3 regions of the Sphingomonas melonis DAPP-PG 224 genome follow, and region 1 is predicted to be linked to each of the others. Evidence: predicted binding sites of a transcription regulator. Region 1 holds the regulator's gene; each other region holds the start of a gene.
The links. The regulator LexA, encoded in region 1, represses DNA repair genes until DNA is damaged. The targets are predictions, from matches to a motif close to GTTCCNCNCTTGTTCT.

Region 1 (9,973 bases):
GACGCCGATCCACGGCGCGACATCGATATCTTTGCCGAGGAACTCGACGCCATTGCCGCCGTTCCGGTCGAGGCTGCGCGATCGGCGTTGGCCCCGCTGACGCTGCACCATGACTTGCGTCTCGCGATCGATGCTTTGGCGCGAGAGGCTGGACGATGAGACTGGACGGCATCCCCGACGTTCCTGTCAGCCATGCGATGATCGATGGCGACGGACGGCTGGTTGCGGCCGACCCGGCTCTGCTCGCGCTCAACGAAGCGGCCGGCGGCATGATGGGCGCCGCGCTGGCGGTGCCGCAACTGGCGACGGTGGCGCGTCTGGCGCGGCGGCTCGGCATTCTCGTGTCGCGCGGCGTCGTGGTTGCCGACGGGGATACCGACCTCGACCTGTGGATACGAGCCCAACCGGATGGCGAGGGCGTACGCATAGCTGTCAGCGGCTGGCGTGAGATGCGGGCGCGGCCGGTCGTCGCATCGCCCGCGGCCCGATTGGTCGAATCGGACGATCTTGCCTGGGATACGGACGGCGGGCTTCGACTGACATTCGTGTCGATCGATGCGGCGCGGCGGCTGGGGCTCGACGCCTTGTCGCTGCTCGGTCAGCCGTTGACCGCCTTGTTCACGCTCGATTCGGATGGTGACGGTGCGCTCCCAATCCTTGAGGCGGTGGCGCGTCAGCGGCCGCTCGAGCGCCAGCGTGCGCGTGTGCGCGGTCGCGACGTCCGCGTCCTGCTGACCGCGCATGTGCGCCGAGACCCCTCGGGCCAGTTTGCCGGTCTGTCCGGCATCGCGCGGGTTGAGGACGAGGCGCCCGCTCCGGCCTCTCCCTCGACAATTGCGCCGGCCTTCACCGAAGGGCTCGACAAGGCGCTGCGCACGCCGCTTGCCCGGATCATCGCGCATGCCGACACGATCCATGCCGAGGCCGAGGGGCCGGTGCAGCGCGACTATGCCGATTATGCGTCGGACATCGCCAATGCGGGCCGGCATCTGCTCGGACTGGTCGACGATCTGGTGGATCTGCAGGCGATCGAGCGGCCCGATTTCGCGCTGGATACCGATTCGATCGATCTCGCCGACGTCGCGCGCCGCGCGGCGGGGTTGCTTTCCGTCCGCGCGAGCAACGCGGGCGTCGCGATCGCGCGGCCGCTGCCCGAGCTGCGCATGCCGGCACAGGGCGATTTCCGCCGTGCGTTGCAGATCATGGTCAATCTCGTCGGCAATGCCGTGCGCTACTCGCCGGAGGGTGGCGTCGTGAGCGTCACCGCGCTGCGCACCGGCGGCATGGCAGAGGCGGTGGTCGCCGATCAGGGCAAGGGCATCGCGATTGAGGATCAGGCGCGCATTTTCGAGAAGTTCGAACGCGTCGATCCGACTGAGGCGGGCGGCAATGGGCTGGGCCTCTATATCGCGCGGCGTCTGGCGCGGGCGATGGGCGGCGATCTGACGGTAGAAAGTGCGCCCGGTGAGGGCGCGCGGTTTACGCTCAGCCTGCCGGTCTGAGCGGGCCCCCTAAGCGTTCTGCGGGGCGTCAGCGTCGGATGCGGCGCGCGACCAGGATCAAGAGTAATCCACCGACAGCGAGCGCGGCACCACGGTCCGCCCATGGCCGCTGGTCGAGCATGAAGCTCTCCTGCGGCCAATGGACGTAGCCGAGGCCCTGGCCGACCCACAGCAACCCGACCAGCGTCAGCATGACGCCGATCGAGATGAGGACCGGCCGGGCGCGGCGCATCAGCGCTGCTCGACCGGCACGTACGACCGCTGCGTCGGGCCGGTGTACAGCTGACGCGGACGGCCGATCTTCTGGTCGGGATCGGTGATCATCTCGTTCCACTGCGCGACCCAGCCGACGGTGCGGGCGAGGGCGAACAGCACGGTGAACATCTCGGTCGGGAAGCCGATCGCCGACAGGATGACGCCCGAATAGAAGTCGACGTTCGGGAACAGTTTCTTCTCGATGAAGTAATCGTCCGACAGCGCCAGCTCTTCCAGCCGCAGCGCGGTGTCGAAGAGCGGATCATTGACCTTCAGCGCGTCGAAGACCTCACGCACGGTCTTCTGCATCACGGTCGCGCGCGGATCGTAGTTCTTATAGACGCGGTGACCGAAGCCCATCAGGCGGAACGGATCGTTCTTGTCCTTCGCGCGCGCGATGAACTCGGGGATACGCTCGGGCGTGCCGATCTCGCGCAGCATGTTGAGCGCGGCTTCGTTCGCGCCGCCATGCGCCGGACCCCAGAGGCATGCGATGCCCGCCGCGATGCACGCGAACGGGTTCGCGCCCGACGAACCCGCCAGACGAACGGTCGAGGTCGAGGCGTTCTGCTCGTGATCGGCGTGCAGGATGAAGATGCGGTCCATCGCCTTTTCGACGGCCGGGTTCACTTCATACGGCTCGGCCGGAACGCCGAAGGTCATGCGCAGGAAGTTGCCGGTGTAGGACAGCGAGTTGTCCGGGTACAGGAAGGGCTGGCCCACCGAATACTTGTACGCCATCGCCGCGATCGTCGGGATCTTGGCGATCAGGCGGTGCGAGGCGATGGTGCGCTGCACCGGATCGTGGATGTCGGTCGAGTCGTGGTAGAAGGCCGACAGCGCGCCGACGACGCCGCACATGATCGCCATCGGGTGCGCATCGCGGCGGAAGCCACGGAAGAACGCGGCCAGCTGTTCATGCACCATGGTGTGGCGCGTGATCGTGTTGGTGAAGCCCGTCAGCTCATCCGCCGAGGGCAGCTCGCCGTTCAGCAGCAGATAGGCGACTTCCATGAAGCTCGACTGTTCGGCGAGTTCGCCGATCGGATAGCCGCGATGCAGCAGAACGCCTTCGTCGCCGTCGATATAGGTCAGCTTCGACTGGCACGACGCCGTCGAGGTGAACCCCGGATCATAGGTGAAGTCCCCGGTCTGCGCGTAGAACTTGCGGATGTCGACGACGTCGGGTCCGACAGTGCCGGACATGACCGGGTAGTCGAAATCCTTGCCGTTCACGGATACCTTTGCGGCTTCGGTCATCTGGTTGTCCTTCCTATCAGACTTGCATCTGGTCCGCGATGCGGCCGAGGCTTTCCTCTTTGCCGAGCAACGCGAGCACGTCGAAAATGCCGGGCGAGGTCTTGCGCCCGGTGAGAGCGGCGCGGAGCGGCTGGGCGACCTGTCCGAGCTTTGCGCCCGTGCTGTCCGCCACCTGCCGTACCGCTGCTTCGATTGTCTCCTGATCCCACTGCTGCACCGCGTCAAGCGCGGCGTGCAGCGCAGCGAGGAGCGCACGGGCATCGGCGGTCAGCAGGTCCGAAGCTGCCTGATCCATCGCGAGCGGCCGGACCGCAAACAGGAAAGCGGCGCCGTCGCTCAGTTCGTTGAGATTGGCGGCGCGCGCCTTCAGCACCGGCATCGCGCGCGTGAGCAGATCGACGTCGGTATAGCCGCCGATCTCAGCGACCAATCCCGCCAGCCGCGCATCGTCGGCAGCACGGATGTAATGGCCGTTGAGGTTTTCGAGCTTCTTCAGATCGAAGCGCGACGGGCTCTTGCCGACCGCGTCGAGGTCGAACCATTCGGTCGCCTGTTCGCGGCTGATGATCTCATCGTCGCCATGGCCCCAGCCGAGGCGGAGCAGGTAATTGTCGAAGGCTTCGGGCAGGATGCCGAGCTCGTCGCGATACGCCTCGATCCCCACCGCGCCGTGGCGCTTCGACAGCTTGGCGCCGTCGGTGCCGTGGATCAGCGGGATATGCGCATAGACCGGCTCCGGCCAGCCATTCGCCTTGTAGATCGGTAGCTGGCGGAAGGCGTTGTTGAGGTGATCGTCGCCGCGGATCACATGCGTCACGCCCATGTCGTGATCGTCGACCACCACCGCGAGCATATAGGTCGGCGTGCCGTCCGAGCGCAGGAGGATCAGGTCGTCAAGCTCGCTGTTCTGGACCGTCACCGACCCCTGCACCTGGTCGTCGATCGTCGTCGCGCCGTCATGCGGCGCCTTCAGGCGCACGACGAAGGGCTGGCCGTCCGGCGCGGTCGAGGGATCGGCATCGCGCCAGGGCGAGCGGATGCGCAACGGCTGCTTCGCCGCCTGCGCCGCTTCGCGTTGCGCGGCGATCTCCTCCTGCGTCATGTAGCAGCGATAGGCATGGCCGTTCGCCACCATCTGATGCGCCACTTCGGCATGGCGATCGGCGCGCGCGAACTGGAAGACGGCATCGCCGTCCCAGTCGATGCCCAGCCATTGCAGTCCGGCGAGGATCGCGTCGATCGCCGGCTGCGTCGAGCGGGCACGATCGGTATCCTCGATCCGCAGCAGGAACGTGCCGCCATGGTGACGCGCGTACAGCCAATTGAACAGCGCGGTGCGCGCGCCGCCGAGGTGCAGATAGCCGGTGGGCGAGGGGGCGAATCGCGTGACTATTCCCGCGCCGTCGCCCGAACGATTTTCAACTGTTGCGCCCAACCGCGCTTGCTCCCAAAGTTTGAAACCTGATGGCCAGTTCAGCCGCCGCGGCCTCTAGCACGCGCTCCGTGCGCCTTCAAATGCCCCAGGGGTGGCATCGGTTGCGCGATCGTGTGGAAGCGTGGCTGCACGCGGAACGCGATCGGATTGCTTTATGGGTGCCGGTGGCGTTCGGGGCGGGCGCTGGCGGCTGGTTCCTGATGCCTGACCCCAACCAGTGGATCGCAGCGATGCTGGCGGCACTGGCCATCGCCTGCGCTGCGGCGGCGATCGGGCGGGGCGGGCGGGCGGCGCATAGCGTCGCTGTCGGCGGTATCCTGATGGCGGCAGGCGTGGCGACCGCGTGGTGGCGCGCCGAGCAGGTCGCGGCACCGGTGCTGGCGCGGCCGGTCGTCGCCGTGGTGACCGGGCGGGTGATCGGGATGGAGGCGCTCGTCGCGCGCGACCTGGTGCGGCTGACGATCGAGAGCGATCCGGGGCTGGGATTGCCACCGCGGGTGCGGGTCAACCTGTCGACCGACGATGTGCCAAAGGGGCTGGGCGAGGCGGCGCGAGTCCGGCTGCGCGCGCGGCTGATGCCGCCGGCGGCGGCGTCGGTGCCGGGCGCATATGACTTTGCGCGGGCCGCGTGGTTCGCCGGGATCGGCGCGACCGGTCGGGGGTTCGCGCCGGTGGAGCTGGTGTCGCCCGGCATGCCGGAGGGCAGCCTTCGGCGACGCCTGACCGCGCATATCACCGATCGGCTGGAGGGGAGCCGGGGCGGCATCGCGGCGGCGCTGGCGACCGGAGACGAGGGAGCGATCAGCGAGCGCGATGCGGAGGCGATGCGGCGGGCGGGCCTGGCGCACCTGCTGTCGGTCAGCGGGCTGCACATCACTGCGGCGGTGGCGGCGACGATGTTCGTGACGTTGCGGCTGCTCGCGCTGTGGCCATGGCTTGCCATTCGCGTTCGATTGCCGCTGGTCGCGGCGGGGATGGGGGCGTTGGCCGCCATCGGCTATACGTTGCTCACCGGATCCCAGGTTCCCACGATCCGATCGTGCGTCGCCGCGCTGCTGGTGCTGGCGGCGCTGGCGATGGGGCGGGAGGCGATGACGCTGCGGCTGGTCGCGGCCGGTGCGATGGTGGTGCTGGCGGTGCGGCCGGAAGCGCTGGTGGGGCCGAGCTTCCAGCTGTCGTTCGCTGCGATCGTCGCGATCGTCGCGCTGCATGAGCATCCGCGGGTGCGCGGGTGGTTCGAGCCGCGGGAGGAAGCGCGTGCACGCCGTCTGCTACGCGGGCTCGGGTCGCTGCTGCTGACGGGCGTGGTGGTGGAGGCTGCGCTGATGCCGATCGCGGTCTATCACTTTCACAAGGCGGGTCTGTATGGGGCTGCCGCCAACATGGTCGCTATTCCGCTGACGACGTTCGTCGTCATGCCGCTGGAGGCGGGGGCGTTGGTGCTGGACACGGTCGGGCTGGGCGGGCCCGTGTGGTGGCTGACCGATGGGGCGCTGCGCGGGCTGCTGTGGCTGGCGCATGTGGTGGCGGATGCGCCGGGCGCGTCGCTGGCGGTGCCGTCGATGCCGCTGGGGGCGTTTCTGGCGATGGTCGCGGGTGGGCTGTGGCTGACGCTGTGGAGCACGCGGCTGCGCTGGGTCGGCGCGCTGCCGATCGTCGCCGGTGCCGTCTGGGCGGCGCTGACCCCGCCACCCGATCTGCTGGTGACGGGCGATGGGCGGCATATGGCGATCCGGGTGGGCGGACGGCTGGCGCTGCTGCGCGATCGCGCCGGGGACTATACGCGGGTGATGCTTGCCGAAAACGGCGGGACCGATGGCGAGCCGTGGCTGCTCGACGATCTGCCGGAGGCGCGGTGCAGCCGCGATGCGTGCGTGGCGGTCCTGCGGGACGGGGGAGGGCAGTCGTTCCGCGTCCTGGCGACCCGCAGCGGCTACCAACTGGCATGGCGGGATGTGGTCGCGGCCTGTGGGAGAGCGGACGTCGTGGTGAGCGACCGGCGGCTGCCGCGGGCGTGCCGGCCGCGCTGGCTGCGGCTAGACGCGCCCGTGCTGCGGCGCACCGGCGGCGTCATGCTGACCCTGGCGAGCGGACGTGTGCGGACGGTGATGCAGCCAGGGGATCGGCATCCGTGGCTGGTGGGAGCCAAGGTCGCCCCGCCTCGGCCGGACGATATCCCGGCGGCCGTGCCGTCGCGATGACCCCCACCGGCGCGCTGGGCCATGGCGACGGGACGCTGCCTCCTGTAGCGGGATGACATAGGGTCGATCCGTCATTGCTTCGTTAGGCTCGCCATGGCGCCCCTGTCTAGACATTTGATATCTAGACATTTTCATTCGCGCAATCAGCGGGAAGCCGGGATGCCCGGCCCTCGACGGGGGGCTAAAGCCGCCGTTTGGAAAGTCACAAAAGTCTCACGGACGACCATATGTTGCGGCGCGCCACCACGGCGGAATCCCGTCAGTCGTAGCGGCGGAGGATACCCGACAATTTGCCCTGCACGCGGACGTGCGAGGGGACATAGCGCTGCGGTTCGTAGGCGCGGTTGGCGGGATCGAGGCGGATCATCGCGCCTTCGCGACGGAAATATTTGAGCGTCGCCTCGCTGTCCTCGATCAACGCAACGACGATCTCGCCATCGCGGGCGATGTCGGTGCGGCGGATCAGCGCATAGTCGCCATCGAGAATACCAGCCTCGACCATCGAGTCGCCGGAGACTTCCAGCGCATAATGTTCCCCGGTGCCGAGCAACGCCGCGGGGACGGCGAGCATCGAACTGCCTTCGAACGCCTCGATCGGCACGCCCGCGGCGATCCGGCCGTGCAGCGGGATTTCGACGACGTCGTTCGCGGGCGAGGGCGCGGGACGCACGTTGTCCGTGGCCGGCGCGCTCGGCGGCGCCGCGGGAGCGGGCGTTTCGGGCGCCTTGCGTTCGGAGCGTTCCGGCATGCGCAGCACTTCCAGCGCGCGCGCACGGTTGGGCAGGCGGCGGATGAAGTTGCGTTCCTCGAGCGCGCTGATCAGGCGGTGGACGCCGGACTTGGACTTGAGGTCGAGCGCGTCCTTCATCTCCTCGAACGACGGCGAGATGCCCGTCTCCTCGAGCCGGTCGTTGATGAAGCATACAAGCTCGTGCTGCTTGCGCGTGAGCATAAGCGGTCCTTCCCCGTCAGAACAGACGCGGAACTTCTAGGGAACAATTCGTGGGGCGTCAAGCGATGACGAGGATTTCCACCGAGTCGCCCGCGCGCGCGGCGGGGGCATCGACCGGCCGCACGATCAGGCAATGCGAACGCGCCAGCGTCAGCAGCATCGAGCTGTCCTGAATGGTCGAGGCATAGGCGCGGCCGTCGCGCAGCTCCGCGCGCAGATAATCGGTGCGCGGGCCGTTGGCGGGCAAGTCTTCGCCCAGGATCGCCATCGTGCTGCGCAGCAGCGGGTCTGCGGCGCCGGACAGGTGCGCGATCAACGGTTTGACGAAGAGTAGGGCGGTGACGAAGGCGGATACCGGGTTGCCCGGCAGGCCCAGCACCTGCATCGCGCCGCGCCGTCCCGCCATCATCGGCTTGCCCGGTCGCAGTGCGATCCGCCAGAAATCGATGACGCCGCCCGCCGCCTCCAGCGCTGGCCGCACGAGGTCATGGTCGCCGACCGACGCGCCGCCGGTGGTGACGAGCAGATCGGCGTCGACGCGCGCGAACGCATCGCGCAGGCGATCGAGATCATCGGGCAGGATGCCGAGGTCGATCAGCTCGATCGGCAGGTCGGCGAGCATCGCGGCCAGCATCGCGCGGTTCGATTCGGGCAGCGCGCTCGGGTCGCCGCCAGCGCCCGGATCGACCAGTTCGTCGCCCGTCGCACAGATGGCGACGCGCACTCGGCGGTGGACCGCGATCGTGCCGATGCCGCCGGTCGCGGCGACGGCGATGCGCGCGGGCGTCAGCCGCTCGCCACGCGCGATCAGGCGATCCCCAGCGTGAAAGTCGAGGCCGCGGCGGCGGGTGTTGCGGCCGAGCGTTGCTGGGCCTTCGCCAGTGAGGCGGATCGTGGTGCCGGAGGCGGCGACCTCTTCCTGCACCATCACCGTGTCGGCGCCGGCGGGCAGGGCCGCGCCGGTGAAGATGCGCGCGGTCTCGCCAGGACCGACGGTGCCGGCAAAGGGGCGGCCGGCGGCGCTTTCGCCGATCAGCGTCCAGGGCCCGGGCAGATCGGCGAAGCGGATCGCATAGCCATCCATCGCCGACAAATCGGTGGCGGGCTGGGTGCGGCGGGCGGCGATGTCGTCTGCCGCCCAGCGGCCGGCGGCGGCGGCCAGAGGCACGGTTTCGGTCCCGACCGGCGGGGCGTGCGCGAACAGCCGCGCCTGGGCTTCGTCGATCGGGAGCAGCGCCATGGCGTCAGGCGCGCCAGTCGCCCGACGCGCCGCCGGCCTTTTCGAGCAGGCGGATGTCCGAGATCGTCATCGCGCGATCCATCGCCTTCGCCATGTCGTAGATGGTGAGCAAGGCGACCGACACGGCGGTCAGTGCCTCCATCTCGACGCCGGTCTTGCCGTCGGTGGCGGTCAGCGCGGTCGCGGTGATGCCGGCATCGTCCAGCGTCAGGTCGAGCGTGACGCGGGTGAGGGGCAAGGGGTGGCAGAGCGGGATGAGGTCCGCGGTTTTCTTCGCCGCCATGATCCCGGCGACGCGGGCAACGGCGAGCACGTCGCCCTTCTTCGCGGCGCCGTCGCGGATCGCAGAGAGGGCGTCGGGGGCGATGGCGATGCGGCCGGAGGCGACTGCGCGACGCTGCGTCACGGCTTTATCGCCGACATCGACCATATGCGCGGCACCGTCGACGTCGAGATGGGTGAGGTGGCTCACCCGACCAAGGCCCGCGTCGCGGCCTCGACGTCGTCGGCGCGCATTAGCGCCTCGCCGATGAGGAAGCAGCGCACGCCATGCGCCGCCATCGCGTCGAGGTCGGCGCGGGTTTCGAGGCCGCTTTCCGCAACGAAGGTGCAGCCCTTTGGCGCCTTGCCGACCAGCTCGTAGGTGCGGGCGAAGTCGACGGAGAAGTCGTGCAGATTGCGGTTGTTGACGCCGATCAGCCGCGACTTGAGGCGGAGCGCGCGGTCCAGTTCGGATTCGTCATGCACCTCGACCAGCACGTCCATGCCGCAATCGAGCGCCGAGGCCTCGATTTCCGCCATCTGATTGTCGTCCAGCGCGGCAACGATGATGAGGATGGCGTCGGCGCCGATCGAGCGGCTTTCGGTTGCCTGCCAGGGATCGACCATGAAATCCTTGCGGATCACCGGCAGGTCGCAGGCGGCGCGCGCGGCGATCAGATAGTCGTCGCTGCCCTGGAACCACTGTTCGTCGGTGAGCACCGACAGGCAGGCCGCGCCACCCGCCTGATAGGCGCGCGCATGGGCGGGCGGATCGAAATCGGCACGGATCAGCCCCTTGGACGGGCTGGCCTTTTTGATTTCGGCAATGAGCGCATGGCCCGACTTTGCGTCGAGCGCGGCGCGGAA
Region 2 (9,973 bases), on a different contig from region 1:
TCGATATCGTCCTTGTCCCACTCGATGGTCTGACGATCATCCATCGCCGCGGGCTCGATCGGGACGAGGTCGTCGAGTCGGTCGTGGGTGAGGACAAAGCCGCCCGGGTGCTGACTCATGTGGCGCGGCACGCCGATGAGCTTGCGGGCGAGATCGAGCGTCAGCCGAAGCCGGCGATCGGCGATGTCGAGGTTGAGCTCATTGACCTGCTTCTCGCCGACACCCTCGGCTGACCAGCCCCAGACGAGGCCAGCGAGCGATGCGGTGAGGTCCTCGGGCAGGCCCATGGCCTTGCCGACATCGCGCACCGCGCCACGGGCGCGGTAGCGGGTGACGACGGCGGTCAGCGCCGAGCGGTCACGCCCATAGGTCTCGTAGATCCACTGGATGATCTCTTCGCGTCGCTCATGCTCGAAATCGACGTCGATATCGGGCGGCTCGCGGCGCTCGCCCGAGACGAACCGCTCGAACAGCAGCTCGTGTTTGATCGGATCGATGCTGGTGATGCCGAGGACGAAGCAGACGCAGCTGTTCGCGGCCGAGCCCCGCCCCTGGCAGAGGATGCCGCGCCGGCGCGCCTCGCGCACGATCGCGTGGACGGTCAGGAAATAGGGCGCATAGCCGAGTTCTGCGATGAGCTTCAGCTCGTGGCCGATCTGGTCGCGGTACGCCTGCGGCACCTCACCGTCGAACATGCGGTCAACGGCATCGCCCGCGAGTTGCTCGAGCGCCTGCTGCGCGGTCAGCCCTTCGATCACGCGCTCGTGGGGATATTGGTACGCGAGCTCGCCCAAATCGAAGGTGCAGGCCCGGGCGATGTCGACGCTGGCGCGGAGCGCGTCGGGGTAGGCGCGGAAGCGCCGGACCATTTCCTCCGGTGATTTCAGCGCCCGGTCGGCGTTGACCTCGCGCCGGTAGCCGAGTTCGTCGACGGTGCACTTCTCGCGCACGGCGGTGACCACGTCCTGCAGCAGCCGGGCTTCCGGTGCGTGGTAGAGCACATCACCGGTCACCACGGCGCGCACGCCCGCGGCGCCGGCCTGTCGTGCAAGCGCGTCGATGCGCACCGCATCATCGGGCCGACGCCGCTGGAAGAGCGCCATATAGCCGCGCGGACCGTAGACTTGGCGGAGGTCGGCGAGCGCCGCGAGGTTCTCCTCGTCCGCCTCGTGCGGCAGCAGGATGGTGATGATTCCTTCGGACCAGGGCGCCAGATCGTGCCAATGGAGCAGGCAGCCGCCTTTCCCCGCCCGCTTCTTGCCGACGGTCAGCAGGCGCGTCAGACGCGACCAGGCCGGCCGGTCGGTCGGGTAGAGGATGAGCCGCCGGCCGCAGGAGAGATCGACGCGGGCCCCGGCGATCGAACGCACGCGCGTCGCCTTCTGCGCCTCCCAGGCACGCACCACGCCCGCGACGGTGCCGATGTCGCCGACGCCGAGCGCCGGGTAGCCGAGCAGCGCCGCGGCCGAGAACAGCTCCTCCGGCGAAGACGCACCTCGCAGCAGCGAGAAGTGCGTCAGAACCTGGAGTTCGACGTACGCGCTCATGCGAACACGCCGTGGATCCACCAGCTGAGACCGCCGGTATCGTCCTCCACCCCGTCGCCGCGCCGGAACAGCCAGAAGCGGCCGCCTGCTTCGTCCTCGACGCGATAATAGTCGCGGATCGCCCAGACCTCGGCGTCCCGGCGCCACCATTCGCCATGGATCCGCTCGGGGCCATCGCCAGCCACCACGCGGTGCGCCCTCCCCCGCCATTCGAAGCGGCGTGGCGGCTGGTCGGGAAGCAGTGCGATGACGCCCCAGAGCGGCTCGGGTCGGGCAAACAGGCGCACCGGACGTTGCCAGCCCGGCCAGGTTCCGGGCATGGCGACCGGGTCGGAGCGGGTGACGGCCCGCTCCGGCACATGGCTCTCGACCGGCGCGAACCGGAACACAGCGCCGGGACCGATCCGCCCCGCCACCACGTCGACGAGCCGAGCCGGATCACGCACCTGGACGTCCCCGGCGAGCACCGCGCCGAGATTAACGGCATCGAGCGGTTCGGTGTGCGGGGCGGCCAACCAGAATTGCTCGAGCCCCATACCGGGGTCGATCCGCTCGATCCGGAGCTTGAGCAGTCGCAGGAGATGCGCCACCTCGCGTGTTGGCCGCGAGGTACCGACCCCCACGACCTGCTCGCTGCCGTCGACGCGCAGCCCGCACAGCCGCAGCGAGCGGACCCCGAGCCCCCTCGCCTGCAGCAGTCCGGCCATGTCGCCAAGCAGATCCGCCATGACCTGCTCGATCGCTTCCGCGGTTCCGATCGGCTCGAGCAGCCGACGCTCGACGACAGGCACGGTCGCATCCTCCCGCGGCGTGATCGGCTCGGCCACGGAGCCCAGCGCTTGGTCTAGCCGGGTAATCGCGGGCAGCCCCAAGCGCCGCGCGAGCGGCCCGCGCGCAACCGGCAGCAGGTCGGCGACGGTCTCGAACCCGAACCGTCGTGCGGCGCCCAGCGCCGTTGCTTCCAGACGCAACGCGGCGAGCGGCAGCGGCGAGAGCGCGCGGACCGTATCGCCGTGCGGTATGATCGAGAGATCGTCGCGGCCGAACCGGGCCAGCGCGTGCGCCGCGCCGGGCGTGTCGGCGACGGCAACCCGCGCCGTGAAGCCCGTACGTCGGCAGAAGGCCAGCAACCTTCGGCAGAACCGCTCTTCATCACCATGGAGGTGGTCGCAGCCGGTAAGGTCGAGCCAGATCCCGTCGGGCGGTGTCGCGGCCGCGATCGGCGACCAGCGCCGGACCGCCAGCAGCGCAAGCCGGTCGATCAAGGCGACATCCGCCTCCGGCTCATGCGGCCGAAAGTCGAGATCAGACACCAGCGCCCGCGCATGCGTCGCGGCCATGCCGACATAGATGCCGAGCGCTTGCGCCGCGGCACAGGCAGCCACGACTTCCTCACGCCGGCCGACCTTGCCGATCAGCGCCACTGGCGTGTGCGCAGGGGAAGGCGCGGGCGCGGCGCCGGGCGGGGCGCCGCGTACAGCCGGTGCTGCCCGCCTGAAGGGGTGCTCTGCCGCTTCCGAGCGTCGGCCGAGTTCGCGCATAGCGGGTTGCGCATGCGCCGGCAGCGCGGCGATCTGCTGCTCGACCTCACCGCGTGTCGGCATCCCGGTTCGCGCCCAGCGCGCGCCCGACCGCCAGCCACCACCACGCGGCACCGAGCAGGCACCAGGATCGTCGTCGACCGGAAGTTGAAGGATTGGCCTCTCAGGCGGCCGCGAAGCGGGCCGTTCCAGCCGTCTCAGCCGTTCCACGGCCAAGTGCGGCAGGAACAGCGAGACGACCCGTCTCATCGCTGCCCTCCACGATCAAGGAGAAGGGTTCACCGCCGCGCTGCCGCGCCATCTCGACCGACCACCGTGCCCGCCCCACCCCGGCCACATCGAGGCGCCCCGAAGGCGCGCTGGCGATCCGCCACCGGGTCCAAGCGGCGGACGGCTCGCCGAGCGGGTCCCGATCCCGGCGACGATGGCGCCGAAGCAGCAGAACGGGCAAGTCCGCATCGGCTGCGACGAGTTGGAAGCGCCGGGACGCGACCATCGAGATCCTGTCGGCTTCGGCGACCACGGCCGATGGCGTGCCGTCGCGTACCGCATCCTCGACGACGGCCAGCAGCGCGTTGTCGTCCCGCGGTTGCGCATGGATCACATCGGCGGAGTGCAGCCCGCCCTGTGCCAGCCCCGGCGCATAGAGATCACTCCGACAACTCACCCATAGCACCGGCCCTCCGGCGTGGCGTGCTTCACGGGCGGCGATGCCCGCAAGAAAGAGCGTGGCGGCAGCATCGTCGCAGAGCGAGCAGGTTTGCGCCGCAACCTCATGAAGGGCCCCTGCCCGCAGACCGCCACCGGCAAGACGACTATCCAGGGCACTGAGTTCGAAAGGTATGATTCGGTAATTCGGCAACGGCGTTGCGAGCGCGCGGAGACGCGCGAGGCTTTCAGGCAGGGATTGAACAGCGGCAGACATAAGGGATTAGACTCGATTCGTTCCCTTAATGTTCCATTGCCTTCGGCTTTCGGTCAAGGTTGAAGATTCTTACGTGCACCGTTGCGTCCGCACGGAGCGCACGGTTACAAGTGTTGCTGCTCCTTCGTCCAGGTCCGAGCCTCTAGAGCGTCCCGACGTTAGCCGGCCAGGCCATCGATCTGGCGCGCTCGCCAGGCATCGTTCCAGTCGTCATGCTGCTCGGGTACGCGGCTGACGAGTTCGCGGCCGTTCCCGGTGAGATGCTCCCGCGCTTTCTTGAGGAGTCGCTCGGCCGCTGCGCCGCGGTCGCCATAGACGATGATCCGCCTCACCTTCTCGGGAATGGCGACAAACGCCAGGCGCTCGACGCCGCCGAGCGCCCAGGTAGGCGTGCCGAACCACTGAGACGCCGACAGGGCGTCCTCGATCCCTTCGGCGAGACCCAGCTCGTCGGTCGCGGGTGCAAGGCGGATCGCGGCCGTGCCGAGCAAACCCAGGGAGACCTTCGGTTTGGGGATCGGCTTGTGCAGCACATCGTCGGGGTCGAGGAAGGTGCGTTGGACGGCGACGAGTCCGAGGTCGTTCTCGACCGCGGCGATCATGGCGGGCATCGTCGTCCTGGCAGCGCCGGAACCGAGGATCGTCGCCGGGTTGAACCGCAGCGCCTTTGGCCAGGGCGGAGCAAGCCCGCGGGCGAATAGATATTCTTCGGCAAGCGTGCCGGCGATGGGGACGCTGGCCTTCCAGAGACGCAGAGCCAGCGCGCTCATGTCGCGCTTGGGTCTGTCCGCCGGGATCGCCACGGCACTGCGATCATGCAGTCGCTTGCGCTGCAGCGCCTTCAGCACGTCCGCAGTCGAGCAACCGGCGAAGCAGTGGAACAGGATGACGGTGTCGCCGAGGCGGACCGAAAGACTGGGGGTCGCATCGTCATGGGCCGGGCAACGGCATTCACCACGAGTGCCGTGCCAGACACCACCGAGCGCCTCGACGATGGTCCTGGCGCGAACCTCGGCATCCAGCGGCGGCCGCGTCATCGCGATCGTCCCGTGCATCTGAAAGGCTTCGACCATGCTGAGCTCCGAAAAACGCATGGCCGGCCCACCGGCATCCTTCCCTCTGGCGAGCCGCCGGGGAGAGAAGACGACAAGCGCATCATACTCGAAAGCACGAAGCGGAGCGCCTCTGCCGGCTCCGCGCCTCGCCGACGGCTAGTTGTAGCGCCCGGTGAAGAGGTCGCCCAACGCACGGCGGCGAAAGGCATTCCACCACCGGCGTCGGCGATGCTCGGGACCGTCGTGGATCATGTGGCAACGGGGGCATAAAGCCGCGAGGTTGCGCCAGCGCGGACCACTGAACGTCGGGTCGTGGTTGAGGTGCGCGGTTGCCAGATAGACGGGCTTGCGAGTCATCCGAATAGCATCGAGGGGCACAAACGCTGGCTGCCGGCGGAGCGGTCGGCCGCGGCCATCGCGCCAGGCGGCGATCTCGACATCCCACCAGGTGCCATCGGTGCCCGCAAGCTGCGCGACATGGCGGCCATGCGGACGTCGGCAGCGTTCGCAACGTCCGCCGGCACGCTTGAAGCGGACGATCCTGCTGATCTCCGGCCAGTCGATCGGGTACAGCCAGCGATGTTCGGGACGGATCGGCATGGCGAGATTCTGAGTCATTCATCGTCAGAACGAAAGGAGAAAATAGCTCCTTCAGCCGTGTACCGCGCGCGCTCGGGAGAACCCGGGAGCGGGCATAGGCTCGGATGGCTCGAGAGCCGCGCCAGCGAGGATCATCGCCCGGACGGGGTAGGATCACTAGCGGGCTCGATCGGAGCACAGCGCCAAGGATGTCACGCGAGAGACCAATGCCGCACCGCATCAGCTGGCGTCGCTTTCCGCCTTGCTCAGGACCGAGAAGGTGTCGGCGATCAGCTCGGTGCGATACGACACGTCGTTCGCGTCACCATGGCTGCTTTCGCGAACGCGGCCGGTGACGTGTACCAGATCGCCCTTGCTCGCGGACTCGACGTGCTGAGCGACATTGGAGAAGCAGACCACGCTGTTCCAATGCGTGTCCGTCTTCCAATCATCGCCGTCGCGCCGATTGTAATTGGCCGCCACGCTGACATAGGTCACCCGCTCGCGGGCGGTTATCTTGCCGATCCGCCCGATGATGCGAAACTCGGCGATGTTCTGGGGCATGGCTTTCTCCTTCGTGAGTGATCGACTGCGGCGTGGGAAGACGGGCGCTAGTCGCCATCGCCTTCGCGGCGCCGGAAATGGTATCTCGCGATGTTCTCGGGCGTCGCGTAGCGGGCGTAGGCCTCCGTCCAGTCGGAGCTGATCGCACGCTGTGCGACGCGCAGCGGGACGCGGCGCTCGCAGACCAGGCGCCAGAGGACATAGGCCAAGACATTCTTGTCGCCGGCGTTTGCCTGGCCGAACCGTGGCTGAAGCCAGAGATCGCGCGCGTCGAAGGGTGCGCCGCCGATCGAGATCGGGATCAGATGATCGAGCTCGTAGTCGGCCAAGCGCTCGCCTGGACGCTGTTCGGCCATCAACCGGCGCTTGAACGGGGCTGTGACGGCGTAGGCGGGGCGGACGGCGCGAGCGTAGCCCGGTCGGCAGATCGTTTGGTCGATGTTCGCTTGGGTGACAGACGGGTCGAGGGCCCCCGGCGTTTCCGGTGGCGGGAGGATGTCGGCGCGGTCCATGCGCAGCATGGGATTCCGAAGCGCGGTGGTGAGGCCCACGACGGCCGCGCAGAAGCCTGACGGGCTTGCGACGTTGCAGGTAAGGCCTCCTTCCCCTGCGGCGTGTGGATCGGGGGGCGGGCGCCGAGACAGTGCGATCGTCGCAACGATCGCAAAGCCGCCCAAGAGCGCTCGAAGCCTCATCAGCTCTGCGAGGATTGGTTAGCACCGAACTCGGAGCAAACGAAAGGGCAGCGTGGATTCATTCTGGACAATCCTTGGCTGCTTTCCTACAATAGGCCTTGGCGTAAGCCTATCATCTTACCTTCTTGCACGCAGTTCAAACTGATATTCACTCCAAACCACGGCTCTAACCACTCCATATCTAATGTTGTTAGACATCGTATTGCCTCTTAGCTTCTTGTGATAGGAGCGGTTTACTAAGCATTTGCCGCTCCGATCGTTGTAAGAGGCGGAGCGTTATCGTGCTTCCGGCAGGCTTATTGGCGAAAGCGATCCAGCTCTGCGCGTCAGGGATGGGAACGGCCGCATCGCCGGCACCGCCCTCCTACGCGATCATGATCCATACCGGCGCGGTTCTCAGGCAGTCCCCGGATAATGAGGTCGACGCAATCGCGACGGTCCGCGATCTCGTCGCGCTCGGCGCCGACTTCGAGGCAGGCCCGTTGGGGATCAACGGCCGCGATTTCGCCACCTATGGGGTCACACCCGCCTCGGTGTTCGACGCTTGCGCGCTCGCGCGTATCGACGACGGCAGCATCGCGCCACCCGCCGTCGGCTCTCCGGCGACGGTGTCGAGCGTCACGGCGCTGGTCCGAAGAGCCTTCGGCGCGAGGATCACCGACACGATCCGACCGATGAACGTGAGCTACGGGGCTCGCTACAGCTGGCACAAATTTGGACAGGCGATCGACTTCGTGCCGGCGGCCGGGGTCGGCTCGATCACGCGCGAGCAGATCCGGGCCCTGATGGGCGAGAGCGGTGTGCATCTGATCGAGCTGCTCGGTCCCGGCGACCGTGGCCATGCCAACCATTGGCACATCGCCTTTGCCCGACCCGGACAGATTACCGACCAGCTCCGCCCGATTGAAGCCGACGAAGACTGGATGGTCGACCTCGCCGCCAACGACGACCGCCGTCTGCCTCACGCCGGGTTCGGCGCCTCTGGCGGGCCGGCGTCGGACCTGCGGGTGCCTGAGAGGGCGCCTGCACAATGGGATGTCTTCGCCGCGGCCGAGTGGCGCGCGAGCCATGGAGGCGGATCATGATCGGAAAAGTGCTGAACAGGATCGGTGGCGCGGTCGGAGGGCTGGCGTTCCCGATTGCCGGTCTGGTCGCGCTCGCAGCGCCCCAGCCGGCCTACGCCTCGGACTGGGGCTGCCAAGTGGTCCTTTGCCTCGCGACGCCCGGTTCTCCGACGACCTATGCGGCGTGCGTGCCCCCCATCACCAAGCTGTGGCAGGAGCTTGCGCTCGGCCGTGGGTTCCCGACCTGCATCGGGGTCGGGATCCGCTCGAAGTCGGTGAAGCACGGCTACGACCTGACGCTGACGCAGCCGGATGGCACCTCGTCCAGCTACAGGCTCGATACGCGCACCCAGACGGTGACGCAGCAATGATCTATGACGTTTCCGCTCTTACCACGCTGGCGCAAGCGTGTGCGCCGGAGATCGCGACGGAGGCAGTGGTGCCGCTCGTCATGACGGAGAGCGGCGGGGACGCGCTTCGGATCAACATTAACCGAGGGCCGCGCGTCCGTGCCGGCTCGGTCGCCGAGGGTGCGACGATCGTCCGCCGCTACATGGCAGCCGGGTACACGGTCGATGTCGGCCTCGGCCAGATCAACTCGGCGAACTTCTCGCGGCTTGGCGTCACGGTCGAACAGGTTTTCGAGCCGTGCACCAATTTGCGGCTGGCCTCGTCGATCCTTCAGCAAAGCTACGGGTTGGCCAGCCGGTTCTACACGGGTCTGGACGCGATCTCGGCGACCTACTCGCTGTACAACACGGGAACGCTGACCCGAGGGTTACGCAACGGCTATGTCGGCCGGGTGTGGTCCGCCGCGACGGCGATGGGGTCGATCCAGGCTGCGCCGACCCTACCAATGGCGCAACGTCCTGCCGCCCTCCCCTACCCGGGTCCGGCCCGCGATCCGGCGGGTACCCAAGATGACTGGGTGGTGGGACAGGTCGCCTCGCGCGCGATCGAGGTGTTCAAGTGAGCGCCCAGAACAGCATCGCACGCGGAGCGCGGGAGCCTACCGTTCAGGCCGAACCGATCGGCCTCGACATCCCGCCCGAGCTTCAGTCGCGCTACGAGGTTCGACTGGTCGAAGTCGCCGGCACCGAGCCGCGGATCGGCCTGTTCCGCTTGAGCGACCGCGAGACCCCAGCGATCGAGATCACCGCCGATCGTATCGTGGCACGTCGCGAGGATGCGGAAACGATCGACAGTCTGGTCCGGATCGCGCAGCACAATGGTTGGGACCGGATCGACGTCGACGGCACCCCGGAGTTCCGCAAGGCCGTCTGGGCCGCGGCGGCACGCGAAGGTCTGGCGGTCAGCGGATACGAGCCTTCTTTCGCCGAGCAGGAACGGCTGACCAGCGCGCGCCGCGACGATACACCTCATCGAGCGCGCAGGCCGGTCGAACAGCCGCTGCCCGTCGCGCAGGTCGATGCCGAGGAAACGATATCGGCTCGATCGGCAGACAAGACAGCCTCCGAGCGGGAGCAGCCGGATCTAGCCGGCTCCTCCCTATCGGACGTCGACAGCCGCCTGCTGCTGAAGGTCAGTGCGCTCACGGAAGATCGCAGGGCTCTCCAGGAGAACCTGCGGAGTCCTCTGGCTCCCCTCGAGCGCGAGGTCCTGTACGAGCGGATCGACGAAAACCGCGGCGCGCTGGATGGCGCTCTTGAACGCGCGCTGGAAAGTCCGACCGTCCGCAACGCCTTCGAGCGGGCCGGCTATACGCCCGATGCCTTACGCGAGATGGGTCGCGGCGGCGAGTGGGACAGCGACGTCGCGGACGCGATCTACCTCGTTCGGTCGGGTCTCCGCCGCGATGCGCTCCCGCGAGACGCGGGCTCGCGCATGATTCTGGCTGACCGTGCCGACACAGAGCGAGCCGATGGTGCAGCCGCAGAACCGAACCTCGCGGATCGGACGTCCGCCGGCCAAACCCCGGCTGCGCGTGCCGAGGAGGCGATGCAGCAGCCGGCCGCCGGGCGGCCTGTAGGAGACGAGTTGGC
Region 3 (9,973 bases), 620 kb from region 1:
GATCCGCTGCCAGCGCTGTTGCCCCAATTCGCCGCCGACGCGGTAGAGCAGCGCAGTGATCGTCGCGACGACGTCGCTGAGCTTGAGGTGGCCATAAGCGGCGTAGCTGTAGCCGGCGCGCGTGGCGGCGGCGGTCTGCGCGCGGCGGCGCCAGGCGACGAGGCGCGCGGGCGTCGGTCGGTCGAGGAACAGGGTATGGCCGAACAGCGCCTCGATCTCTTCGTCCACCGCCGGGCGCAGGGCGGTGACGATGCCGCGCATCCGGTCGATCCGCTGCGAGCGGGCGGCGATGGCGTCGAGATTGTCGCGGATCGGCTGCTGGCGGGGCAGATCGCTCAGCGCGCCGAGGATGGTCTGAAAGAAGCCGGGCGCCTCGCCCGGCGTGCCGAGGCGGATCTTGATGCCGGGCGAGGGGTCTATGTAGACGAAGCGGCGGTCGATCTCGCGGCGGGCGGGGCGTTCCTTCAGTGCGTCGATCGCGGGGCGAAAGGGCGCGTTGGCGAGCACCGATCCGTCGATCAGCACGGCCTTATCGACCTGTCGCGCGGCATATTGGCGCGGCAGCGATCGGCGCAGGAAGTCCTCGCGACCCGGCCATGCCACGTCGCGCTCGGCGAGAACGCCGTCCAGCTCGCCGACGGTGAAGGGCGGGAAGGCGCCGGGGAAACTGGAGGTCGCCCGCGCGGCGAAGGCCAGTTCGGGGATCGCGCCGATCGTGCCGGTGGCGCCGTGATCCGAAAAGCCGAGCACGATGCGATGTTCGGTTTCGAGCACTTCGGGCGGGGAGTTCAGCTTCAGCCGCTCGGGATGGCCCGTGAAGTCGGTGCAGGTAACGAACAGGTCGAGCGGCTGGCTGTCGGGCAGCAGGCGCGGACCGGCTTCGCTGCGCGCCATGGCATCGAAGGCGTCGAGCAGCAGGCCGGTGAAGGTGGCGCCGCCGAACGGCGGTTCGAACCAGCGCGAGCGGACGAAATGCGACAGCTTCGTGCGCACCTCGTCGCGCGTGGCGTCATCGAGTGCGGCGACCGAATCGGCGCTGCGGCCGGCGGCGACCCAGGCGAGCGGCAGCGCCCACATCTTCGAAAAGCGGCTGGCCGGCGCGGCCTCGGGATCGATCAGCGCCTCGACGTCCGCCGAGGTGAGCCAAAGGTCGGTCAGCGGTTCCAGGCTCTGGCCGGTCGTAATCGCCTGCGCGAGGAAAATGCCGTTGATGCCGCCCGCCGACGCGCCGGCGATGATGTCCGCAAGGACGCGGAAGCGGATGCCGGCGAGCGCCTCCATCTCCTCGATTAGTTCGCGATAGACGCCCTGCGTGCCATCGGCTGGCGGTTCGCCGGCATGGGCGGCGCGGCTGGCGCGGACCATGCGCCACACCTCTTTGGTGATGCCGTGCATGTAGACCGCGAGGCTGATGCCGCCGTAGCAGACGAGCGCGAGGCGAAGCTCCTTTTCGCGCATCAGGGTGCCACGGCCAGCGTCGCCCAGATGGGCAGATGGTCCGACGTCTTGCGCGCGGCGGCGCTGGCGTGGACGCCGCAATCGGTGACGGTCAGGTCGCGCGACACCATGATCCGGTCGAGCCGCCCGACCGGGCGGCGCGAATGGAAGCTGGGGCCGGTCGCCGCCATGCGATAATCGCGGCCGAAGTCGCGCAGGCACCCGGCGGCGGCGGTCCATTCGTTGAGGTCGCCCATCAGCACGGTCGGACGCCGCTCGCTGCATCCGTCGACATGCGCGCAGATCGCCGCGGCCTGCCGCCGGCGCCACAGGCCGGACAGATCGAGGTGCATGCCGACTACGCGGAATACGCCGGCCGCCGTGGCAATGTCGGCCATCACCGCGCCGCGGGGTTCGAGTGCGGGCAGATGGATGGGGGTGTGGTGGACGATCTCGGCGCTCTTGCGGACGAGGATGACGTTGCCGTGCCAGCCCATCGACAGCGCGCGCATGCCGAAGGGCACGGGCTTCCAGTCGCTGTGGTCGTCGAGCAGGTGGAGCGGCAGCACCGATTCGCGGGTGCCGAAACGGCGGTCGGCCTCTTGCAGGGCGATGACGTCGGCATCCACCTCGCGCAGCACCTCCAGCACGCGTTCGGGGTTGCGCCGGCGGTCGAGGCCGATCCCCTTGTGGATATTGTAGCTAGCGACCTTCAGGGGACGAGAAACCATTGCGGAGGCGTAACGCCGCCGCGCGCATTTGGTGCCGTTATGGTGCCGAGTGCAGGGATCGAACCCGCGACCTTCGGTTTACAAAACCGCTGCTCTACCAGCTGAGCTAACCCGGCGCGGCACGCCCCATGCGACAGGCGCGCGCCATAGTCCAGAGGGCGTGCGTCACCGCCGCCTCGCACGCAGGCCGTCCCAATGTGCGAGGCGTTCCTGCAGGCGCGCTTCGAAGCCGCGGCCGGTGGGTTCGTAGAACGTCTGCGGCGGCAATTCGTCGGGCCAGTAATTGGCGCCGGAAAAGCCGTCCTCCGCATCGTGATCGTAGGCGTAGTTCGCGCCATAGCCGATCTGCTTCATCAGCTTGGTGGGCGCGTTGAGGATATTGGCGGGGGGCATCAGGCTGCCGGTTTCCTTCGCGCTGCGCCACGCCGCCTTTTGCGCCTTGTAGGCGGCGTTCGATTTGGGGGCGGTGGCGAGGTAGAGGCACGCCTGGGCGATGGCGAGTTCGCCCTCCGGCGAGCCGAGGAAGTCGTAGGTGTCTTTCGCCGCGATGCACTGGACCAGCGCCTGCGGGTCGGCGAGGCCGATGTCTTCGACCGCGGCGCGGGTGAGCCGCCTGAGGACGTAAAGCGGTTCCTCGCCCGCGGTCAGCATACGGGCGAGATAGTAGAGCGCGGCCTGGGGATCGGAGCCGCGGATCGATTTGTGGAGCGCGCTGATGAGGTTGTAATGCCCCTCGCGATCCTTGTCGTACACCGGCACGCGGCGCTGGAGGAAGGCGGAGAGGCCGGCCGGATCGAGCGGTTCGGGCAGGTCGACTGAGAACAACGTCTCGGCCTGGTTGAGCAGGAAGCGGCCGTCGCCATCGGCCTGCGCGATCATCGCGGCGCGGGCATCGGGCGTGAGGGGGAGGGGGCGATCCTCCAGCTGCTCGGCGCGGGTCAGGAGTTTGCCGAGCGCTTCGGCCCCGAGGCGGTGGAGGATCAGCACCTGCGCGCGGCTGAGCACGGCGGCGTTGAGTTCGAACGAGGGGTTTTCCGTCGTCGCGCCGACCAGCGTGACCGTGCCGTCCTCGACGTACGGCAGAAAGCCATCCTGCTGCGCGCGGTTGAAGCGGTGGATTTCGTCCACGAACAGAAGCGTGCGCTTGCCGAGGCGGGCATGGTCCCGCGCCTCGGCGAACGCCTTCTTGAGGTCGGCGACACCGGAGAAGACCGCGGAAATGGCGAGAAAGCGCAGGCCCACCGCGTCGGCGAGCAGGCGCGCGATCGTCGTCTTGCCGGTGCCGGGCGGCCCCCAGAGGATCATCGACGACAGGCGGCCGGCGGCAACCATGCGGCCGATCGCGCCTTCGGGGCCGGTGAGATGCTCCTGGCCGACGACCTCGGCCAGCGTCTGTGGGCGCAGGCGATCGGCGAGCGGGGCGTCGGCGGCCGGTGGGGTCGGGGTCGGCTCCGGTTCGAGGCCGGTGAGCAGGTCTGCCATGACGGTCAGATAAGGCGTGGGGGGTGGGGCGTCACCCCCGTCGTGATCGGGGGGGGGGGGGGCGGTCCGCCGTTTTGCGCGACTTGGACAACATGAACACCTTACGCGAAACGATCCAGGGCGATCGTTTCCATTCTGGTGGCATCGGATCGCGACGGGTGAGGGCGCGGGGCATGGTGCGGGCGTAGCATGGCGCGCGCGGTGTAGGGCAGTCGTCCGGCGTCCTGCATTTATCATGAAGGCGTTGCGCCATTTGCGATCCAACGGGCAGCGGGACCGACCAAACTTCGACGCAAGTAAGTCCTCCCCCGCCAGGGGGAGGTGGCGCCGCCGAAGGCGGTGACGGAGGGGGCGGACGGGAGCGTCTCCGATAACGAAGCGCTACCCTTACCTCCCCCTCCGTCATGCCTGCGGCATGCCACCTCCCCCTGGCGGGGGAGGACTTCGGGCCTTGGCGAATGTCGATCCATTCCAGACCGCCGCACCCGATCAAAATATATCTTGATCGGGCTTGTACCCTTCGCTCTGTGATATATCTTGAGTGCATCGAAACACAAAGGACGTACAATGTTTGGTCATGGGCATGAACACCGCCACGGGCGGGGATATCGCCACGCGCGCGATCACGGTTTCGGGCCGCGCGGGGGCTGGGAGCAGTGGGGCGAGAAGCTCGACCAGCGTTTTGCCGAGGTGTTCGGCGAAGGGCGCGGCGGCGGCGGGCGGAGTCGTCGGATGTTCGACGGCAGCGAATTGCGGCTGGTGCTGCTGAAGCTGATCGCGGACGAACCGCGCCACGGCTATGAGTTGATCAAGGCGGTCGAGGAGCTGACCGGGGGCGCGTATGCGCCGTCGCCTGGCATGGTCTATCCGGCGCTGACGATGCTCGCCGACATGGAATTGATCGCCGAGCAGGCGTCCGACACGACGCGCAAGCGCTATGCGATCACCGAGGCGGGTGCGGCGCACCTCGCCGAAAATGCGGAGCTGGTCGCGGCGCTGATCGCGCGGTTGACCGACGTCGGCGAGCATCGCGCGCGCGCCGATCGCGCGCCGATCCGGCGGGCGATGCGCAACCTGCGCACGGTCCTGCAGACCCGGCTGGAGGCGGGCGACCTGTCCGAAGAGGCGGGGCATGACGTGGCCGAGCTGATCGACGAGGTCGTGCGCAAGATCGAGCGGCTGAAGTGAGCGGCACGCCCCACATCTCCGTCGTGCGCGTGCCGACGCATTCGGCGAGCCGCTACCTCCAGCAGCTGGCCAAGCACTGGAGCCACAAGATGACGGTGGCCTTTACCGAGGAAGAGGGGACGATCACCTTTCCCACCGGATCGGTGCTGGCGATGCGGGCGGACAGCGAGAGCTTGGATCTGGTGCTGACCGTGCCCGAGGGCGAGGACACGGGCCGGATGCGGGAGGTGGTGGCGAGTCACCTCGACCGGTTCGCGTTTCGCGAGGCGCCGCTGACGTTCGATTGGCGGGAGGGGTAAGGGCTTTGCGTCCTTCGTCATTCCGGCGAAGGCGGGAATGACGAATAGGAGTGTTCACGCGAAGACGCGAAGACGCGACGTAGAGAGAAGATCGGGTGACGCGGAGGCGCGGCGAGGAAGAGGGATTGTCGCTGTCTTCGATCGAAGGGACGGCAGGAATCCTCTAATTCCACCGTCCGTCATTCCCGCGGAGGCGGGAATCCATAACCTCTGACGTTTCGCTTCCATCGCAGACGTTAGCGTGTCTGGATCCCCGCCTTCGCGGGAATGACGTGTGTGGGTGGGGGCGCGGATCGTGTGACGGTGTTAATAGGGCCTTTGCGGGAATTTTGTCGCTACCAGCACGCGATCCGTCACCCCGGACTTGGTCCGGGGTCCACCGGGCCGCAGGGGGGGCGATAGAAGCTCGGGCCGTTCCCTCGCCGCGGAGTGGACCCTGGACCAAGTCCGGGGTGACGGATCGGAGGGGGTGGGCGGCCTGGCCTTTGCAGAGACCTTGCCGTCGCGGGAGTGACGCGATCCGTGACGATGGTTCAGCCTAGCGACCGGCGTGCGGCCCGTCGTGCAGCTCCAAGTACGTGTCGAGCACCGCCTGGTTCGCCGTGTCCCAACGATATTGCGCGGCCTTGGCGTGGCCGGCTTCGCCCATGCTGGCCTTCAGTGCAGGGTCGGCGACGATGCGTTCGATCGCATCGGCATAGCCCGCAATGTCCTTCGGATCGACGAGGAAGCCGGTGACGCCGTCCTCCACCAGATCGACCGCGCCCGTCGCGCGCGCGGCGACGACGGGAACGCCGGCGGCCATGGCTTCGGTGGTGACGTTGCCGAAGGTTTCGGTGATCGAGGGGTTGAAGAAGACGTCCATCGACGCGACCGCGCGGCCGAGGTCGTTGCCCGACTGGAAGCCCGCGAAGATCGCGTGCGGGGCCTGTTGCGCGAACCAGTCTTCCGCCGGGCCCTTGCCGACGACGAGCACCTTGTGCGGCACGCCGCGGCGGGTGAGCTCTTTCACCACCTCGGCAAAGACGTCGAGCCCCTTTTCCTTCACCAGCCGGCCGAGGAAACCGATCGCGACCTCATGATCGGCGATGCCGAGGCTGCGGCGCCAGGCGCAATCGCGGCGGTCCGGCTTGAAGCGTTCGTGATCGATGCCGCGCGACCAGATGGTGATCGGCGTGGTGACGCCCCATTCGCGGAGCGCCTCGCCCATGCTGGGGCTGGGCGGCATGACGCGATCGACGCGGTTGTAGAAGCGCGTCATGATCGCCTTGATCATCGGTTCGATGAAGCCGATCCGATAATAGCGGAAATAGGTTTCGAAGCGCGTGTGGAACGAGGCGACCGACGGCACGCCGTGACGGCGCGCCCAGGTGACGGCGCCGTGGTTGAGAAACTCGGGCGCGGAGACGTGGATGATGTTGGGCGCGAACGCCTCGAGATCCTCACGCGTCGCCTTGGGCAGATAGCGGCCCAGGCGATATTCCGCGCGGCCGCCGGGCATCGGGATCGCCGGCACCGACACGAGGTCGCCGGTCGGCGGGAAGGCGGGCGGATCGATCGTCGGCGAATAGACGCGCACCGTCACGCCGCGGTCGAGCAGGTGGCGCACGAGCAGGTTCAGCGCCTGATTGGCGCCGTCGCGGGTGTAATTGTAATTGCCGCTGAAGAGCGCGACACGAAGGTCCGACGGGTGCATGATGGCGCCGGCCATAGCGTTGCGATTGCGGCGTGACTATGTCGCTTGGGGGTGGTTGTCGCGCCTGCGCACCGTTACCCCGGACTTGTTCCGGGGTCCACCGGGCGGCAAGGGGACGGCTGGAGGCTCGGACCTCCCCCGTGCGGAGGAGTGGACCCCGGCACAAGCCCGGGGGTGACGGGGGATTTGGGGGCTGCCGATAGCCCGAAATCTGTTCCCTTATCGTTCTCATTCCGCTACACGCACCGCCATGGCGAAACCGCAGAAACGATATGTGTGCCAGGCGTGCGGATCGGTGTCGCATCGCTGGGCGGGGCAGTGCGGCGATTGCGCCGAATGGAACACGCTGGTCGAAGAGGCGGGTGCGGTCGTTACGCCGTTCCAGGCCAAGCATAATCTGCACACCGGCGGGCGGACGGTGCAGCTGGTCGGGCTGGATGCCGAGATCGCGCTGCCCGAACGAATGGCGACGGGAATCGCCGAGCTCGACCGGGCGCTGGGTGGCGGCTTCGTCGAAGGGTCGGCGACGCTGATCGGTGGCGATCCGGGGATCGGCAAGTCGACATTGCTGCTGCAGGCGGCGGCGAAGTTCGCGCTCGCCGGGCGGTCGGTCGCCTATGTGTCGGGCGAGGAGGCTGCGGATCAGGTGCGGCTGCGCGCGCGGCGGCTGGGGCTGGGAAGCGCGCCGGTGCAGCTCGCTGCGGCGACATCGGTGCGCGATATCCTGACGACACTGTCGATCGGCGCGCCGCCAGCGTTGCTGGTGATCGATTCGATCCAGACGATGCACAGCGACCTGATCGAGGGCGCGCCGGGCACGGTGAGCCAGGTGCGCGCATCAGCGCAGGAACTGATCCGCTTCGCCAAGGAACGCGGGACCGCGCTGGTGCTCGTCGGCCACGTGACCAAGGACGGGTCGATCGCGGGGCCGCGCGTGCTGGAACATATGGTCGACACGGTGCTGAGCTTCGAGGGCGAGCGCAGCCATCAGTATCGCATCCTGCGGTCGATCAAGAACCGCTTCGGTGGAACGGACGAGATCGGCGTGTTCTCGATGCAGAGCGAAGGGCTGGCCGAAGTCGCCAATCCGTCGGCGCTGTTCCTGACGCAGCGTGACGAGGGAGTGAGCGGGACGACCGTGTTCCCGGCGCTGGAGGGGACGCGGCCGGTGCTGGTCGAGATCCAGGCGCTGGTCGTGCGCCTCGCCAGCGGCGCGACGCCGCGGCGTGCGGTGGTCGGCTGGGACAGCGGGCGGCTGGCTATGATCCTGGCGGTGCTGGAGGCGCGGTGTGGGCTGAGCTTTGCGACGGCGGAAGTCTATCTGAACATTGCGGGCGGCTATCGCGTGCAGGACCCGGCGGCGGACATGGCGGTCGCGGCGGCGCTGGTATCGGCGCTGTCGGAACGGCCAGTGCCGGTCGATGCGGTGGCGTTCGGTGAGGTCGCGCTGTCGGGCGAGCTGCGGCCGGTGGCGCATGGCGCGCTGCGGCTGAAGGAGGCGGGGAAGCTCGGCTTTGAACGCGCGATGGTGCCGATCGCGCTGGCCAAGGACGACAGCGCGCTGCGGCTGACGGGGTTCCGGACGCTGGGGCAGTTCGTGGATCATATGCTGGGGCGGGGGTGAGGGGCTTCGGCTACTTTCCGTCATTCCCGCGCAGGCGGGAATCCATAACCTCTGACGTTGCGGTTCTCTCGCTATCGGTAGCGCGTTTGGATTCCCGCCTGCGCGGGAATGACGGGGGTGGGTGCGGAAGGCGGGGCGGCCTCACGTCGCCCTCGCACATCGCAGTTCGTCCGATGCAGGACTAGCCGCGGGCGTTCCGCGTCCTTATTCCCGGGGGTCTATGGGTCTTACCGCACTCGATATCATCGTCCTGCTGCTCGTCGGGGGCGCGGCGCTGCTCGGCGCGCGGCGGGGGTTCGTCGCGGAGGTGTTGTCGATGTTCGCCTGGGTGGCGATCGTCGCGATGCTGAAGCTCTTCCACGTCGCGCTCGCGGCCAAGCTGGCGGGGACGGTCGGCACGCCGTCGGGCGCGGCGGTGGCGGCGTTCGCGATCATTGCGGGCGGCACGTATCTGGGCGGCAAGCTGGTCGCCAATGCGATCGGCAAGCGGACGCGCACCTCGATCCTGGGGCCGGTGGATCGGGCGCTGGGTTTCGGCTTCGGCGCGCTAAAAGGGCTGATCCTCGCGAGCCTCGCCTTCCTGTTGGCCGCGTTGCTGGTCGATACCGCGCGTGGCGGGCCGGCGCGGCGGCCGGACTGGATGACCCAGTCGAAATGCTACAATCTGCTCAACGCGACGAGCGCGGGGATCGCCGATTTCGTCGATCGTCGCCGTCGCGGGCTGCCCGTGTTCGGTTCGCGCGCGATGCTGGATCGCGAGGCGGGCCAGCCCGACAATGGAAGTGACCCGCGATGAACGCCCCCTTGTACAATGCCGAAATCCTGCGGCTGGCGGCGTCGATCCCGCACCATGAGCGGCTGGCGCATGCGCAGGCGACCGTGGAAAAGCGATCGCCGATCTGTGGCAGCCGGGTGACGGTGGACGTGGGGCTGGGCGATGACGGCCGCGTGAAGGAGGTCGGGCTGCTGGTGCGCGCCTGTGCGCTGGGCCAGGCATCGTCGTCGCTGCTGGCGGCGGACATCATCGGCAAGACGCCCGAGGAGCTGGCCGCGGCGCGCGATGCGCTGACCGCGTGGCTGGCGCGGGAGGGGGATACGCCTGATTGGCCGGGGATCGACGTGTTCACGCCGGCACTGGACTATACCGCGCGGCACCCTTCGATCCGGCTGGCGTTCGAGGCGGCGGCAGAGGCCGCATTTGCGGCGCGCGCGGAGACGGCCGATGCATGAGGCGGCCGAAGGCGTGTCGATGCTCCGCGACGGGATGATCCTGCTGGGCTTCGGCCTGGGGTTCGTGCTGCTGTTCCGCCGGATCGGCCTGGGTGCGACGCTGGGCTTCCTGGTCGCGGGTGCGGTCGTCGGGCCGCATGTGCTGGGCCTCGTCGGCGATGCCGAATCGAAGATGGGGATCGCCGAACTCGGCATCACGTTGCTGCTGTTCGTCGTGGGACTGGAACTGAACCCGTCGCGGCTGTGGCGGATGAAGCAGGAGATTTTCGGGCTGGGGCTGTTGCAG

Region 2: the regulator LexA is predicted to act here: its motif matches at 4,033-4,048, upstream of SPHME3_RS0119395 (ImuA family protein).
Region 3: the regulator LexA is predicted to act here: its motif matches at 7,047-7,062, upstream of radA (DNA repair protein RadA).

What each region holds. Positions count from the first base shown of each region.
Region 1 is NZ_KB900605.1:2,187,680-2,197,652, forward strand. It holds gene SPHME3_RS0110745 (hypothetical protein) at 1-159, shown strand, start outside; gene SPHME3_RS0110750 (sensor histidine kinase) at 156-1,502, shown strand; gene SPHME3_RS0110755 (hypothetical protein) at 1,531-1,734, opposite strand; gene SPHME3_RS0110760 (citrate synthase) at 1,734-3,017, opposite strand; gene gltX (glutamate--tRNA ligase) at 3,034-4,452, opposite strand; gene SPHME3_RS0110770 (ComEC/Rec2 family competence protein) at 4,533-6,653, shown strand; gene lexA (transcriptional repressor LexA) at 6,913-7,605, opposite strand; gene SPHME3_RS0110780 (molybdopterin molybdotransferase MoeA) at 7,664-8,845, opposite strand; gene moaC (cyclic pyranopterin monophosphate synthase MoaC) at 8,850-9,317, opposite strand; gene trpC (indole-3-glycerol phosphate synthase TrpC) at 9,314-9,973, opposite strand, start outside.
Region 2 is NZ_KB900606.1:175,447-185,419, forward strand. It holds gene SPHME3_RS0119385 (error-prone DNA polymerase) at 1-1,547, opposite strand, end outside; gene SPHME3_RS0119390 (Y-family DNA polymerase) at 1,544-2,971, opposite strand; gene SPHME3_RS0119395 (ImuA family protein) at 3,252-4,013, opposite strand; gene SPHME3_RS0119400 (DUF7146 domain-containing protein) at 4,172-5,086, opposite strand; gene SPHME3_RS0119405 (hypothetical protein) at 5,225-5,686, opposite strand; gene SPHME3_RS0119410 (single-stranded DNA-binding protein) at 5,888-6,211, opposite strand; gene SPHME3_RS0119415 (hypothetical protein) at 6,259-6,732, opposite strand; gene SPHME3_RS0119420 (lysozyme family protein) at 7,281-7,991, shown strand; gene SPHME3_RS0119425 (hypothetical protein) at 7,988-8,341, shown strand; gene SPHME3_RS0119430 (lytic transglycosylase domain-containing protein) at 8,338-8,943, shown strand; gene SPHME3_RS0119435 (LPD7 domain-containing protein) at 8,940-9,973, shown strand, end outside.
Region 3 is NZ_KB900605.1:2,809,418-2,819,390, reverse strand. It holds gene SPHME3_RS0113625 (patatin-like protein) at 1-1,458, opposite strand, end outside; gene SPHME3_RS0113620 (endonuclease/exonuclease/phosphatase family protein) at 1,458-2,168, opposite strand; tRNA gene SPHME3_RS0113615 (tRNA-Thr) at 2,209-2,284, opposite strand; gene SPHME3_RS0113610 (replication-associated recombination protein A) at 2,334-3,650, opposite strand; gene SPHME3_RS0113605 (PadR family transcriptional regulator) at 4,218-4,838, shown strand; gene SPHME3_RS0113600 (DUF2218 domain-containing protein) at 4,835-5,137, shown strand; gene SPHME3_RS0113595 (glycosyltransferase family 4 protein) at 5,676-6,833, opposite strand; gene radA (DNA repair protein RadA) at 7,084-8,457, shown strand; gene SPHME3_RS0113585 (CvpA family protein) at 8,678-9,253, shown strand; gene SPHME3_RS0113580 (iron-sulfur cluster assembly scaffold protein) at 9,250-9,687, shown strand; gene SPHME3_RS0113575 (cation:proton antiporter domain-containing protein) at 9,680-9,973, shown strand, end outside.